2 regions of the Bacillus sp. C1 genome follow, and region 1 is predicted to be linked to the other one. Evidence: riboswitches for the same ligand, from Rfam matches in the RefSeq annotation. Region 1 holds a riboswitch; the other holds the start of a gene.
What was found. A riboswitch is a leader RNA that binds a small molecule or an ion and turns the genes downstream of it on or off. The one in region 1 is predicted to bind magnesium.

Region 1 (4,547 bases):
AACGGTTATAATATAGCCATACTGTAACGGCAATAATAAATGCACTAGTAGCATGATCACTAGGAAAAGAAGAGTTTGCAGCGTGTTCAACAAGTTGATTTATATGCAAGTGAGAAACAAATGGTCTGTCTCTATAGAAGAAGAGTCCAATTATTCTATTTAGTGTAAAACCAAGGCTACATGCTAACATGGTTTGAAAGATTACGATTCGACTTTTTTGTTTATTGAATATCCAAAAAAATAAGAAAGCGATAATTAATATATACTGAGCGTATTCAGCAAAAAATATCATTATATAATCTAATACAATATTTTTATTTACTTGTTGATTAATACGTTCGAAAATTTCGTAGTCTACGTAGCGTGTTGAAAGTAACATTTTTTCCTCCATAAAGTAGTGAATTTGGGTTCTTACTATTTTACTTTATTGAAAATTGAGATATTTAAAAGTATTCCCATCGCCATTAAATTTGCTATTAATGAACTGCCACCAAAACTAATAAACGGAAGAGGTGTCCCTGTAAGAGGAAATAGCCCTGTAATTCCTCCTAAATTGACAATAGACTGTATGCCGATCATGCTCCCTATACCAATTGCTATAAAACTTCCAAATGGGTCTTTACATTGTTGTGAGATTTTAAAAGAACAAAGTACGATATTCAATAATCCGATTAAAATAATGAACACACCAATAAACCCAAGCTCTTCAGAAATAATAGCCATAATAAAGTCTGTATGAGGTTCTGGCAAATAACCATATTTTTGAATGCTATTCCCTAAGCCGCGACCACTTATTCCTCCAGAACCAATAGCAATGAATGAATTTACAAGTTGATATCCATTTCCTTGTACGTCATGAAATGGATTGAGGGCAGTTGTAATACGTGCCATTTGAACTTCTGATAGACCATATTTAATTAAAAAATATAAAGATGGTACCCATAAAATAGAGCTTAAAGAAAACCATTTTAGAACAGCGTTTATATTGATCCCAGAGCAAAGAAAGATACTCATTCCTATCGCTAATATGAGAAGAGCAGAGCCTAAATTTGGTTGCTTATAGATAAGGAAAAAGGTTGTAATGAGAAAGAAAATAATTTTTCCACTTCCATACCAAGCTGGTTTATGAAAGTGTTGGCGTATGGCGAAAAAACGAGCCATTACAATTATGGTTCCTAATTTTATGAATTCAGCTGGTTGTATTCCAAATATCCATGATTGTGCATTGTTAACAACCTTTCCTTTCCATAGAACTAAGAAAAGTAGCAAAATACCCCCTGTCACAATAATTACTGAGATGATGCGCTTTTTCCATATTCGAAAAGGAAGAGTCATACAAATGATCAATCCGGCAGTTCCTAAGAAAAACTTGGTTAACTGAGAACGAAAGAAATGATCACTGTTATAACCGTAATGTTGCACAGCAACGATAGAGCTCGCACTATAAAGCATGATGAGACCTATCGTACATATAATAAAAAGAGAGAGGAGTAATCGGTAATCGAGTAACTTTAATGTTTTTTTCATTTGTATCTATCTCTTTCTATATAGGATTAAAGGTTTTCCGCATAGTGTTAAATCCGATATCCTTATATTATGTTTTTAAGCATTATAAACAGGATATAAAAATAATGAATCAGTATTTTCTAGAGAAGGAAGAGAGAAATGTAAAGAAATCATTTCGTTATGCTGTAATGAAAATACTTCAACTAGAAACGAGGTATTGCGAAGCCTTCTGTTTATGTGAATAAGAGTATTTTTCTTCTCTTTTTTTGATAAACAGATCTATTACATTCTCAATTTGTTGAGAGTCAATTGTGAGCATCATATTTACAATAATATCTATCGGTTGTTTATCTAATAATTGTTGTGCTTTATCATTACATAAATTAGTAAGAATATAATATTGTGTTTTTCGGTTAAGATAACTTAAAATTTCAGCACTTTTTTCATTAGGCAAATAATTGATGAACCATAGTTGTTCTTGGTAAGAAAGATTTTTCATTTCGAGTGCAATATCATACGGCTGTTTTTTTAGAATTAATTTCATTTTTAGTCCCTCCTTATTTACATACCAAGTTCATATTTTTGAATTCATACAAATCACTGTGTAGTGCTGTTATTTGGGGGGATTTCACATTCTTATACAAAAATCCCCTCTAGTATTCAACTAGAGGGGATGAAAAAAGACATGACTAAATAAAACGTTACTCCCCTAGTCGAGCTTTGGCACTATACAACGTAAAGTAATGAAGAGTCATTACTTAGCTATCTTAAGAAGAGCCTTAATCCGACAATTCCTGTTCTACCCATTGGCATCTTTCGATATTTTTGGGCAATAGCCTGTGTTTGTATAGGAGCCTCACCTAACAGGTTTAGCTAATATGAACTTGTTGTTTCTTTCGTGTAGAAAGCATAATATATTATTTTTTAATTTGTCAAGTGCGAAATTGTGCTTTTTCATAGATTTGTAAAGTGTAACGTATTGGCTTAAATTTCAGTATCTAGACTTATGAAATAGACGAAGTGGTACTATAGATGAATTTTTTTTATGTAAACAGAAAAAAAGGAATCTAACAAAAGTTACAGCAGATTTTGAAGTGTATCGCTTATTTTTAGGTTGCATAGAAAGTGAAACTTTAATCAGAGGGGGGGCTTCATCCTTCTCTGATTAAAAGCCCTCACCAATCGGGCTTTTACGGACAGCCCGACCCTCACCTATCTTCCTTGCTTCTCTTTAAATCTTGAGGTGGGGGGGCTTACTGCCCGTTAAAGCGGGATAAACAGAAAACCAGAAAAATTATGATATGGAGATTATATTCAGAAAATCTTACAAATCGTATCTTTTTCTGCTTAGTTTACAATTACCGGTTGATTCTGCTTTTTTTTCGGTGTAGTCTATACCTGTATAAAGCTGATGTATGAACAGGTTCTTTTATTTCTCACATAAAAGGCTGGATCGGCACGAAAGAAGATTGTTAGCTTATGTATTAAAAATCGTATATTTCTTTGTTAGGTGAGGCTCCTGTATAGAGAAACGCTGCTGCCCAAAAATGTCGAGAGACGCCAATGGGTCAACAGGAACGGTCGAATTAAGGCCCTTCTTAATGTAGCTGGTTTCAAACCTATGCTATACAGTGCTAAAACTCAACGAGGAGGAAAGTACAGCATGCCTATTACCTATTAACAACGTATGTTAATTTGTTTCATTCGTTTTTTGTAGTATGCAGACCTTTGCTCATCGCTGAGTTAAAGGTCTTTTTTGTGTGAAAAAGTTCTCTCATATGCTTTATATGGTCAATTTTGTTAAGAGAGGATGTATGAGAATGAAAAAAAATTGGTTTTATCAAAATAAAATAAAGGTTATTTTGGGGACCTTATTTATTTTTCTGTTTTTGGGCGGAAGCTATATATATTCTCAATTCAATCATTTCAACAATAAAACATATCATGGATTAGAGAGGGGGCGGAAATCTGTAAAACGAATAAATGATATATCACCCTTAAAAAATAATATTTCTATTCTCATTATGGGGGAAGATAATAGTGAAACGAGAGAAGGGGAATATGGGGAAAAGGCTCGGACAGACGCATTATTGTTAGCTACTATAGATAAAAGCGATAGCTCAGTTAATCTAGTAAGTATTCCAAGAGATACGAAAGTGTATATACCGACTAAAGACAAAGCAGATAAAATTGCTCACGCCCATGCCTTTGGAGGGATCGATAGTACAGTAGATACGGTAGAGAAATTTTTAGATATACCGGTTGATTATTATATTAAATTCAATTTTGATTCATTCCTTAATCTTATCGATATAATTGGAGGTATCGATGTTGATGTTCCTGTTACTTTTACGGAACAAGACAGTAAAGATACTCCTGATGCTATTCATTTAAAGAAAGGATACCAACATTTAAACGGTGAACAGGCATTAGCATTAGTGAGAACGCGCCACATTGACAATGATTTTATGAGAGGTAAGCGTCAGCAATTAGTAATTGAAGCCATTGGGAAAAAGTTAGTGAACATAAAGTCTTTAGGAAAATTTGAGGAGATTTTAGATCAAGTTAGTCCACATGTAGCGACGAACCTTAGTACAATGGATTTACTTTCTATCGCAGGTACTATGATGGGAAAACCAGTAACAATTACGAAACAGCAAATTAAGTGTAATGATAATTATACGAATGGGATTTATTATGCTCAGCCTGATCCAAAAAGTGTTCGAGAAATTTCACAAACTTTAAAACAAGTTTTGGAGAAATGATAGATTTTATATATAAATACAAATTAAAAAACGAACATCAAACCATTCTTTTCAGATGGATGAGAGCATCCGGCCAGTTCCTTTTTTAGCCCCATCCTATGTGAAAACAGAAGGAGAAAACGAGTGAAGGTCTCTGTCTGTTCTTCATAACCATAATGTATCTGTTAGAAAATCAAATTGGATTTATATATTTGCTCTTTTAGTAGCATGAGAGTAAATCTATGAAATAAAAGCTAGTTGACAAATGTAAAAAATGACTGTATTTTTGAAAAAATA
Region 2 (4,547 bases), on a different contig from region 1:
ATCGTATGTAAAATAGGTAATATAGACCTCCTATTAAGAGGTAATCATGCTATATTTTGTATTTTTTTGAAATGAATTATGATAGATTTATAATATGCATATATTTATTAAAATATGTAAGGTGTTTTTCGTATATTTATCAATAGAGAGAGGGATACAATATGAAATTTGATGACCAACGTTTACTTGGAATTCGATTAGGTTCTTTACTTATAACAGGAGAGAATCAATATTTAGTCATAAAGAAAAAAGAACATTATTCCTTATTAAATATTGAAACGCTGGAGTGCACACCTCTGGAAGTGTCATTGGAGCATCTTGAAGAAATGCTTCATGAGGATCTTCAAGAAAGTATAAAGGAGATTATTGCACCTGAACATTTAAAGATTGTGGCTAAAAATATAATATAAAAAAGCTGGAAAAAAACCAGCTTTTTTATATTATAGGCGCTTTTCGTTATATACCTACAACTAAGTGGATATAAGTATTTGAGAATCACTGTGTGCAGATACAGACTCTTAAAATATTATTCTACAAATTCTTCAACCCATCCATGATCGATTAATACTTGAATGTATTCTTGCATATCGGTTAATTTGTTAGTGATGAGTTGTTCAACAATAATATTACATTCACCTTTTTCGAAGTTTATAAATATTTCCTTTACTTTTGAAAACTGGGTTTGATGATTGAAAGCTGGAAGTTCGATGACATCACCTATACATGGTTTCATGTTAGAGTTGAAATGTTTCGCGCAACATCTAATGGAACTTTCTTTTTCAGAAATATAGCATATATTTTGGTTCATCACTATTTTCATGTTATAAATCCCACCTATATAATGAATTTGTATTTCATAATAATTCTTTTCATTTTTTAAATTGAATCTTCTAGTGTAGTTGTATCTATATTTTTCCCATCCATTGTTATTTGTATTTGTTGGTTCGGATTTGCTGCTACGATCCAAGCGTTTGGTAAAAATCGATCTTCATGAGATAAGGTAGATGGTGAATTTCGAACTTTTCCCCATAAATATAATGTGGCTGAAGAGCCTCCATCCATAGCCATTGCATTTATGGCACCTTTTTCATAGAGAATGTCTTGACATTCCTTTAAAGTGGCCCCAATACTATGTGCTTGTCTACCATCGATAACGAGAAACATGAGAGATCCATCTTGTTTTTGTGCCATTATACTACGCGGTGCAGACCCCCAGCCGCCATCTCCCTCTGTTATCATTTTTTCTCCATCTACAATTAATTGCGGCATAAAGCCAGCTGCTGAAATAACGTGTTTAGCTAATAATTGTTTGGCAGAGTAGTTTCCTGTTATCATTTCACCAAATTCTGTTAAACCAGAAATAATGGTAGGAGCATTGTTATCATGGTTCGTATTAATAATTTTTCCATCCTCGATTACAATTCCAGTAGCAATATTGCCGCCGCCTCTACCTGTTTCATCAGAAAATCCACTTGCGTTTACAGCAACAAGGGCATGATTACGCTTAGCCATGACACTAATTTTTTCACCTTTTTCTGATCCTTGTGTTCCTTGGTGAGTAGCGAGTTTCACATTAAACGGATTACTAATAGTAACTAGTTTTCCTTCGAAATGAAAGCGAGTATTTGCAGTGCTTTTAATCGTTTCTATATCGATTTTTAAAGGTGCATGTTTTAATTCTTTTAATCTCTTCGCAGTCATTTTTCCATAAATACGATTCCTACTATTAATCCATTTTGGATTATGGATACGATCTGTTAATGTATTCAATTCTTCTTTCGGTAGAAAAGTATATTTCGCAAATTGCGGATGTTGAGATGTTAATATGCTTTCAGCAATAATGACACGAAAATCATGACCGTAGCTCGTACCAAATAATACGCCACTACCAATTAGTATAAAAATGAACAGAAGGATTATAAATCTTTTTAAAATTTTTCTTAGACGTTTCAATATGTTTTCCTCCACTAAGTATAGTTGTATATATACGTGATGATCCCTTACATTCACTTTATATAGCTTTTAAAAAGGGATGAGAAAGAAGAGGAATGATGACTTTTTGTTAAAACGAAATCATTACGGTTTAAATGTTATTCCTAGTCAATTCTTCTTCATAGTAGGTGACATATAAACAACGCATTAGGAGCTAAGAGAATACAAATATACAATTTCACTTTGTACAATCATCATAGCTATAAATGAGAAATAGTGTTTTTTCTTTAACGTTCATTTCCATGCTGTGCGCCTCCTTTAGTAAATACATGGATTGTTTATTTTTAACTTCATATGATAAATGGTTCATGTACAGTTCTTTGTATAAGAACAACCCCTCTAGTTATTCAACGAGAGGGGGGCAAAATTGTATACGTAAATAAAGCTAAACTTCCCCCTAGTCGAGTTTTGGCACTATACAACGTAAAGGATGAAGTTTCATCACTTAGCTATCTTAAGAAGAGCCTTAATCCGACAATCCCTGTTCTACCCATTGGCATCTTTCGATATTTTTGGGCAATAGCCTATGTTTGTATAGGAGCCTCACCTAACAGGTGTAGCAATTATAATATTATGCGTTTCTTTCGTGTAGAAAGCATAGCTAGTATTTTTGGAATTGTCAACAGAATATTATCTTGCTTTTTACTAAAAAAATTTTGGGTTTATATGTGATTTTTCCATATTAGCATTTGAATGCTGCGAAATAGATGGATTTATATACGAATTTGTTTATTTTTTAGAAATAGCGAACAGAAAAAATGTAACAAAACATATAGAGAATTTTGAACGTTACGTTTTATTTTTCAATGTAACGTAGTGAATGACACATTGGAAAAATCATAGAAATAATATGTTTTTCATTAAGTTCAATATCCGTTTTTTTGGTAGAATCGGAAGCGTACTATCCTTGTGCAAGTACAGGGGATGAAAATTTAAAATTGTAAAAGTATTTTATTATCTAAGCGGATATTTCGTTTGAGAATAGAATGACAAATTGAAAAATAACATTTCAAGATGGAATTAGATTGGTGGAATCCCATCTTGAAGGATTGAGTGATGAGGGAGAAGAGAAAACAAAGGATTCTGTAGTTTTCTCATGTGAGAACCATGATGTAGAGTAATGTTTAAGATGTTCGTGTCTTAGCATGTAAACAAAGCAGAGGCTACTAAGGTGAAAACAAACGTTATAAAAGGCTAAGTATCATTGGATGAGACTATTAAACAAATAAAAGTTTTTACAGTTCTAATAAAGTAATAATCTCTCCAATAATCCCTTCATGTTGATGAACACCCAAATCTGAGTTTGTCATTATGACAGCACCACTACCTTTATATGGGTATGCAAGCATGAAACATTGGAACCCAACGCCCCAACCAAGTGAAGATATTTCTATTTCTTCGTCTGATTTATCGAGAAACACACCTAGACCAGTCCACTTTGAACTACCTTGAGGAGAAATCATTTCTTTGATAATTTTCGAAGACAGACCGAGTTTGCTATTGCCGTGCAAAGAATGAATGACTTCTATTACTAAAGTAGCTATATCTGTTGGATTTGACCATATTCCTGCAGCAGCCGTATACGGATAGGACGGATATTTCCCGGCTACTACATGTCCATTTTTATCGTGACCACAGGAGAAACGATTATTTGTTATATTTTGTTTAGGATACACTAGCGTACTGTTATTCATATGTAAAGGTGCAAATATTTCTTCTTGTAATAATTGATTAAAAGATGATCCGGTAACGTCTTCTATCATATCTTTCGAGAGGACTCCCACCTCTAAACATATGTGAAGGTGGTGAGGTGAATCGAAAAAAATATGTTATGTTCAAATAAAATAGCGGAAACATACGTTCTTGTTTTGGTATGATATGCTTAACAAGGAGGTGAAAAAATGACAGCGGAAAAGCAAAGGAATTATAAAACGCTTCAAATTTGGATTAAAAAAGGACATCGTATGTATTCTTATTTTCAAGAATCTTGCCAAAACGCGAAGAATATGTACAACACGACAAACTTTTATATACGACAAGTGTATACAGGTTTGACACAAAATAAGGAGTTGCAACCTTTACAAAAAGAAGTTTTAGATACAATTGCTAAAAACATAGGGAAGATGAATGATACCCAAATTCTGGCCTATCAAAAGAATGTGGAAAAAGAGAAAACAAAACCAAAAGAAAAACAAAAAGAAGTGAAATGTAATTTGTTTTCAGAACCAACTACAGAAAAACCGTATGTAGATTACAATTTTTTGGATGCATTATTTAAAGCGATGATTCAGAATGATTATCGTGCTTTGCCTACACAATCTAGTCAATCCATCATGAAAAACGTATTCCAAAATTGGAAGTCTTTTTTTGCTAGTTTAAAAGATTATAAAAAGAATCCTCACAAATACACTGGAAAACCTAGCATTCCAAAGTATATTCGTTCTTCTGAAAAGGAAATTTTGTATACAAACCAAGATTGTGTCATTAAAAATGATACGTTTTTAAAGTTTCCAAAGACAAAATTACAATTGAATATTGGGAAATTAGGGTTTACT

Region 2: it holds a riboswitch for magnesium, as region 1 does, so the genes downstream of both, ACX5JI_RS17350 (phosphodiester glycosidase family protein) here and ACX5JI_RS18785 (LCP family protein) in region 1, are expected to answer to the same signal.

What each region holds. Positions count from the first base shown of each region.
Region 1 covers NZ_JBTMZT010000007.1:151,995-156,541, reverse strand. The annotation lists gene ACX5JI_RS18800 (undecaprenyl-diphosphatase) at 1-379, opposite strand, end outside; gene ACX5JI_RS18795 (FtsW/RodA/SpoVE family cell cycle protein) at 415-1,527, opposite strand; gene ACX5JI_RS18790 (magnesium transporter MgtE N-terminal domain-containing protein) at 1,706-2,050, opposite strand; M-box (ykoK) riboswitch at 2,206-2,381, opposite strand; M-box (ykoK) riboswitch at 3,002-3,165, shown strand; gene ACX5JI_RS18785 (LCP family protein) at 3,327-4,271, shown strand.
Region 2 covers NZ_JBTMZT010000006.1:62,984-67,530, forward strand. The annotation lists gene ACX5JI_RS17340 (hypothetical protein) at 162-410, shown strand; gene ACX5JI_RS17345 (hypothetical protein) at 527-820, opposite strand; gene ACX5JI_RS17350 (phosphodiester glycosidase family protein) at 877-1,953, opposite strand; M-box (ykoK) riboswitch at 2,379-2,554, opposite strand; partial or broken gene ACX5JI_RS17355 (serine hydrolase domain-containing protein) at 3,228-3,761, opposite strand; gene ACX5JI_RS17360 (RNA-guided endonuclease InsQ/TnpB family protein) at 3,894-4,547, shown strand, end outside.